DNA from 2 places in the Acidovorax sp. FW305-C-20-28 genome. Region 1 is predicted to be linked to the other one. Evidence: riboswitches for the same ligand, from Rfam matches in the RefSeq annotation. Region 1 holds a riboswitch; the other holds the start of a gene.
What was found. Region 1 has a riboswitch for glycine ahead of gcvT (glycine cleavage system aminomethyltransferase GcvT). Riboswitches for the same ligand answer to the same signal wherever they lie in the genome.
Positions count from the first base shown of each region.

Region 1 (3,399 bases):
GAAAACCTTCGAACGCTATTTTCTGACCGCCAACCGCTGGGCCCTGATCCTGCTGCTGGCGGCCATGTCCATCATCATCTTCACCAACGTGGTGATGCGCTATGTGACCCACAACTCGCTCGAATGGGCCGAGGAGGTCTCGCGCCACATGATGATCTGGCTCACCTTCCTGGGCGCCGGCCCGGTGCTGCGCTACGGCGGCCATATTGCCGTGGAAAACCTGCAGGACGCCCTGCCGCGCACGGGCGCCATCGCCTTGCGTGCCGTGGTCGCGGCGCTGCTCTTTGCCTTCTTCGGCTTCATGGTCTGGTATGGCTGGCTGTACATGCAGCGCACCATGTTCCAGATGACAGCCGTGACGCAGATCCCGTTCGCCTACATCTACAGCGCCATGCTGATCGGCGGCGTGCTGCTGATCGTGCACTTTTTGTTCATCGTGCGCGGCTACGTGCTCGACCGCACGTTCGCAGCCGACGCGCACTTCGATGCGAATGCGAGTGCCTCCCTATGAGCGCGTCCATCATCCTCATCGTTTCGGCCTGCCTGTTCCTGGCCATGGGTGTGCCCGTGGCGTTTGCGCTGGGCCTGTCCACCGCGGCCACACTGATCCTGGCCGAGAGCTACCCGCTGATGGTGCTGCTCAAGGAGACCTTCACCGGCATCGACAGCTTTCCGCTGATGGCCGTGCCCTTCTTCATCCTGGCGGCCGAGCTCATGAGCGGCGGCTCGCTCACCGAGGTGCTGCTGCGCTTTGCCGGCCAGTTCGTGGGCCACAAGCGCGGCGGGCTGGGCTACACCAACGTGGTGTCGCTGACCTTCTTCTCGGGCATCTCGGGCTCGGCCCTGGCCGATGCGGCCGGTCCGGGCTCGATGCTGATCCGCATGATGGACAAGGCCGGCTACGACCGCTCCTACGCGGCGGCGCTCACGGCGTCCACCGCCATCGTCGGGCCCATCATCCCGCCGTCCATCATCATGATCATCTACGCGCTGCAGGACGAGACGGTCTCGGTCGGCGCGCTGTTCGTGGCTGGCGTGCTGCCGGGCATCCTGATCGCGGTGGCCATGTGCATCGTGAACTTCTACATCTCCAAGAAGCGCAACTACAAGGGCGACGGGAAGATGCCGCCCCTGGCCGAGATCCTGCAGACCACCTGGAAGGCGTTGCCCGCCATCTTGCTGCCCGTGGTGATCCTGGGCGGCATGCGCGCGGGCTGGTTCACGCCCACCGAAGCGTCGGTGGTGGCGGTGTTCTATGCGCTGGTGTGCGGCAAGTTCGTCTACCGCACGCTGCAATGGAAGGCACTGCCCGACATCCTGGCGCGCTCGGCCCTGCTGTCGGCCTCGGTGCTCATCATCATCGGGCTGTCGGCTGCATTCGCGTGGATCCTGACCATCGAAGGCATTCCGCAGCAGATGGCCGACTGGCTGGTGGGCATGAATCTCTCGCCCTGGATGTTCCTCATCATCGTGAACATCTTCCTGCTGCTGTTCGGCATCTTCATCGAGCCGCTGCCGGGCGTGATGGTGCTCGCCCCCATCCTGGCCCCCGTGGCCGTGAAGCTGGGGATCGATCCCATCCACTTCGCCATGATCGTGATCTACAACCTCACCCTGGGCATGATCACCCCACCCGTGGGCGGGCTGCTGTTCGTCACCTGCAATGTCTCGCGCGTGCCCATGACCCAGCTGGTACGCGAGCTCATGCCCTTCCTCTGGGCGCATGGCGTGGTGCTGGTGGTGCTGACCTTCATCCCGCAGCTGTCGACCTGGCTGCCCAAGGTGTGGGGCTTCATCAAGTAGGGGCGCTTGGCGCAGACGGCGCCCGCCAGCGGATATACTTGCGCCCGTCAGGAGAGAGCCCCCTTCGCGGGGGCCGCCGAAGGCGCAGGGACACCCCGAACGCTCAGGCAAAAGGACTGGCAACCGCCTGCAGGGATGCAGGCGTTCCCTTGCTGGAGAGAGGTGGCCGCATGCATGCAGCATGCAGGCCATCCACCGAAGGAGCAAGCCGCAGCCGCCAGCCAGGGTGGTGCGGTGAATCTCTCAGGTAAAGCGGACAGCAGGGCAAATCCCGCAACCCATGGGTGGGTTGCGGCCCCCATTTGCCCGGAGTCCGCCCCATGTCTGCCCCTGCCACCACTGCAGCCCCCCTGCTCACCACGCCGCTGAACGCCCTGCACCTGGAGCTGGGTGCACGCATGGTGCCGTTCGCCGGTTACTCCATGCCCGTGCAGTACCCCGCCGGCCTGATGGCCGAGCATGCGCACACCCGCACCGCCGCCGGCCTGTTCGACGTGTCGCACATGGGCCAGCTCCAGCTCGTCGGCCCCGATGCTGCCGCCGCCTTCGAGACCCTGGTGCCCGTGGACGTGATCGACCTGCCCGTGGGCAAGCAGCGCTATGGCCTGCTGCTGACCGACGAGGGCACCATCATCGACGACCTGATGTTCTTCAACCAGGGCAACGGCACGCTGTTTGTGATCGTCAACGGTGCCTGCAAGGTCGGCGACATCGCGCACATCAAAGCGCGCATCGGCCAGCGCTGCGAGGTGCGCCCCATGCCCGACCATGCCCTGCAGGCACTGCAAGGCCCCCAGGCCGTGACCGCGCTGGCCCGCCTGGCCCCGGGCATCGAGAAGCTGGTGTTCATGACCGGCGGCAGCTACACCATCGCCGGCTGCGACTGCTTCGTGACGCGCAGCGGCTACACGGGCGAAGACGGTTTCGAGATCTCGGTGCCCGCCGCCCAGGCCGAGACCCTGGCGCGTGCGCTGCTGGCCCAGCCCGAGGTGAAGCCCATCGGCCTGGGCGCACGCAACTCGCTGCGTCTGGAGGCCGGCCTGTGCCTGTACGGCAACGACATCGACACCACCACCACCCCACCCGAGGCGGCGCTGAACTGGGCCATCCAGAAGGTGCGCCGCACGGGTGGCGCGCGCGCGGGCGGCTTCCCCGGCGCCGACAAGGTGCTGGCGCAGATCGACAACCCCGCCAGCCTGCCGCGCAAGCGCGTAGGCCTGGTGGCGCTGGAGCGCGTGCCCGTGCGCGAGCACACCGAATTGCAGAGCGCCGACGGCCAGAAGATCGGTGAAGTCACCAGTGGCCTCTTGGGCCCCACGGTGAACGAGCCCGTGGCCATGGGCTACGTGACGCCGGCATTTGCTGCCATCGGCACCCGGGTGAACGCCATCGTGCGCGGCAAGGCCGTGCCCATGGAGGTGCGCGCCATGCCCTTCACTCCCGCCAACTATTTCCGCGGCTGATTTCACGCCGCGGCGGGCCCGGCCCGCTACATTGCTGATTCCTTCATTTTTCAAAGCCCAGGAGCTTTCCCCATGACCGTCAAATTCTCCAAAGACCACGAATGGATCAACGCCGCTGACACCGACGCAGCCG
Region 1 is NZ_JBYSYM010000034.1:64,522-67,920, forward strand. It holds gene AC3WOH_RS28810 (TRAP transporter small permease) at 1-511, shown strand, start outside; gene AC3WOH_RS28815 (TRAP transporter large permease) at 508-1,803, shown strand; glycine riboswitch at 1,842-1,932, shown strand; glycine riboswitch at 1,946-2,073, shown strand; gene gcvT (glycine cleavage system aminomethyltransferase GcvT) at 2,124-3,266, shown strand; gene gcvH (glycine cleavage system protein GcvH) at 3,339-3,399, shown strand, end outside.

Region 2 (3,399 bases), on a different contig from region 1:
TGCGCCTGGCCGCAGGCTCGCACGCGCTGCTCAGCCGTGCCACCGATACGGCCGGCAATGTGCAGCCCGAGCAGCGCGAGGAAAACCTGGGGGGCTACAACAACACCAGCTGGCGCGACCACGGCGTGACCGTGGTGGTCGCGTGAGGGGGCGCAGGTCTTGCGCACCGCGCTGACCGCCGTGCTGCTGGCGCTGGCAAGCGGCGGCGCCTGGGCCGCGGATGCCGGCGAGCTGGCACGCGGCAAGGAACTGTTCGGCAAGATCCAGCCTGCCTGCAGCGTGTGCCATACGCTGCAGGCGGCGGGTGCCGAAGGCCAGGTCGGGCCCGTGCTCGACGAACTCAAGCCCAACGCCGAGCGTGTGCTGCGCGCGCTGAAGGCGGGCATCGGCGTGATGCCGTCCTATGCCGACAAGCTCAGCGACAAGGACATGCGGGCCTTGGCGAGCTTTGTCGCGCAGGCCTCGGGCGCCGCGCCCTGAGTCGGCGCGTACTCAGGCCTTCGATGCGACAGGCAGCAGGCCGGGCGCGCTGCGCTGCGGCATGCCGGTGAACGCGAAGTCCAGCTCGGGCGCCAGGCCGCTCACGATGCGTGCCACCGACTTGCCCGAGCCGCAGGCATGTGTCCAGCCCAAAGTGCCGTGGCCGGTGTTGAGGAACAGGTTGGTCAGCTTGGTCTTGCCGATCAGCGGCACGTTGCTCGGCGTGGCGGGGCGCAGGCCGGTCCAGAACTGCGCTTGGCTCGCGTCGCCCGCGCCCGGGAAGAGCTGCTCCACGCGGCGCACGATGGCATCGCAGCGCACCTGGTTGAGATCGCGCTGGTAGCCGTTGAGCTCGGCCGTGCCGGCGATGCGCAGGCGGTCGCCGCGCTCGCTGGTGTAGCGCGAGAACACGAGCTTGTATTCGTCGTCCGTGAGGCTCACCTGGTGGGCCATGGCCGCATCCTTGACCGGCATGGTCACCGAGTAGCCCTTGGCCGGATAGATCGGCAGGTGGATGCCCAGCGGCTGTGCCAGCAGCGGGCTGAACGAGCCCATGGCGAGCACGAAGGCATCACCGTGCACGCGCTCGAAGCGGCCGTCGGCATTGGTCACCTCCACATGGTCGATGCGCCCGCCCGCTTCGCGCAGGGCGGTGATGTGGTGGCCCATGCGGAACTGCACGCCCGCGGCCTCGCACAGGCGCGCCAGTTCGCGGGTGAAGGTGTTGGCGTCGCCCGACTCGTCTTCGGCCGTGAAGGTGGCACCGGCCAATTGCGGGCGGATATGGGCCAGCGCCGGTTCGATGCGCACGGCCTCGTCGGCGCTGACCACCTGGCGTTCGCAGCCCAGGGCCCGCATCTGCTCGGCGGGCGCCAGGGCACCATCGAACTCCTTCTGGCTGGTGTAGAAGTGCAGGATGCCCTGCGTGCGCTGGTCGTAGGCGATGCCGGTGGCCGCGCGCAACTGCTGCAGCGTGTCGCGGCTGTAGGTGCCCAGGCGCACGATCTGCTCGATGTTGTGGCGCGTGCGTGCCGGTGTGCAGTTGCGCAGGAAGGACAGGCCCCACAGCCACTGGCGCATGTCGGCGCGCAGGCGGAACAGCAGGGGCGCGTCTTCCTTGCCCAGCCACTGCAGCACCTTGAGCGGGGCGCTGGGGTTGGCCCAGGGTTCGGCATGGCTCACCGAGATCTGGCCGCCGTTGGCAAAGCTGGTTTCTGCACCAGGAGCCCCCTGGCGGTCGATGACGGTCACCTCGTGGCCGAGCTGTTGCAGGAAATAGGCCGAAGTCACGCCGAGCAGGCCGGCGCCAAGAACGATCACACGCATTTTGAAAGCCTTTAAAGGGCTGTGCCGGACGCACGTGTGTCGGCCAAGCGATGCGGGTGCATGCGCGCAGCGGGCACAGGTCTGCCGGCTGCCGCTCCCCCTGTCCTTGGTACCTGAGAGATTCACCGCGCACCCCTCATGGGCGGCGGCTTGCTCCTTCGGTGCGCTGCATGGTGCAGCGGCTCTCCAGACGGCTTTGATCAATGGTGCAGTACGGGACCTGAGCGTGCATGGGAGTTTGCGCCTTCGGTGAAGCGGGCAGTGCCGCTTGCTCTCCTGCGGTGTCCATTCTAGGTGCAGCAAAGACAAACGCCGCAGCTAATGTGCGGCGTTTGTTGCTGATGCAAGCCAGGCCGGGCCGTGGCCCGGTCATGCGTCAGTTGCGGCGCGGGTTGTTGGGGTTGTTGTCGTAGCGGTTGGGCACACCGTCGCCATCGCGGTCGCGGTCATGGCGGTTGGCCACGCCGTCACCATCGCGGTCCCAGCCGCCGCGGCGCATTTCCCAGCGGCCATCGCGCTCCTGCCAGGTGGGCTGGCGGTAAGCGTAGCCGGGGCGGGCCTTCACCCAGTGGCCGGCAACCCATACGTGGCGGCCGCCACGCCAGTCCCAGTGGCCTTCCTCCCAGACCATGCCGCGGCGGGGGGCCGGCATCGCTTCACGGCGGGGTGGGGGTGGGGCGGGGATCACCTGGCCGGACTGGATCACCACCGTCTGTGCGACGGCCACGGGCGCGAACGTGCCCAGTGCCAGCGTGCTGGCAATCAGGGCGGCGGCGGAAATGGTTTTGTAGGTCATGGGTGACTCCTTTTTTCAATGTTGTGGTTTCGCCTCTGTATGGTGGTGTGGCCGGGGCGCCGGGTCTGTAGGCGCCAGGCCTTGCCGCCTGTAGGCATGCGGGGCCGCCGGTGGGCGGCCACCGGACCACGGTCAGTTGCGGTAAGGGTTGTCGGGGCGGCGGTCATAGCGGTTGGGCACACCGTCGCCATCACGGTCCCAGCCGCCGGGGCGCATGTAGTGGCGGCCGCCGCGCTCTTCCCAGCGCGGCTCGCGGTAGTGGTAGCCGGGACGGGCTTGCACCCAGTGGCCGCCGATCCACACATGGCGGCCGCCGCGCCATTCCCAGTGGCCGGGCACCCAGGCCATGCCGCGGCGGTGGGGTGGAACGGCCTCGTAGCGGGGCGGCGGTGGTGCGTGGTGGTATTGCACCGGCACAACCTGCAGTGGGGCAAGTGCCGGGCGTTGCACCGGGGTGTAGTACGACGAAGGCGTGCCAGTCTCGATGACGATGGTGGCGCTGGGGGATGCCAGCGCCGGGGCAACGGCGCTCAGCGACAGCAAGGCCAGGGAAGCGGCGGCGAGGGCAATGCGGGCCATGAAGGTCTCCTTGGAAATGATTCCTTGCGGAACCGGAGCCTTGATCGTGGACTTTTTGCGTCAAGCCGGTGTAGTGGGCGTGCGAAGAGTTGTAAGCGGGTGTTGCTGCAAGCCAGCTTGCGCACCCGAAGCGTGATTTATGTCACATCAGCGGACCAGCAAGGCCAGGGCGGGTGGCAATACCAACCAGAAGCCCGACACCGGCATCAACACCAGGC
Region 2 is NZ_JBYSYM010000004.1:164,755-168,153, forward strand. It holds gene sorT (SorT family sulfite dehydrogenase catalytic subunit) at 1-146, shown strand, start outside; gene sorU (SorU family sulfite dehydrogenase c-type cytochrome subunit) at 160-480, shown strand; gene AC3WOH_RS07245 (D-amino acid dehydrogenase) at 493-1,806, opposite strand; glycine riboswitch at 1,897-2,006, opposite strand; gene AC3WOH_RS07250 (YXWGXW repeat-containing protein) at 2,183-2,602, opposite strand; gene AC3WOH_RS07255 (YXWGXW repeat-containing protein) at 2,735-3,181, opposite strand; gene AC3WOH_RS07260 (DUF6463 family protein) at 3,329-3,399, opposite strand, start outside.
Region 2: linked by a shared signal. The riboswitch ahead of AC3WOH_RS07245 (D-amino acid dehydrogenase) and the one ahead of gcvT (glycine cleavage system aminomethyltransferase GcvT) in region 1 are both predicted to bind glycine.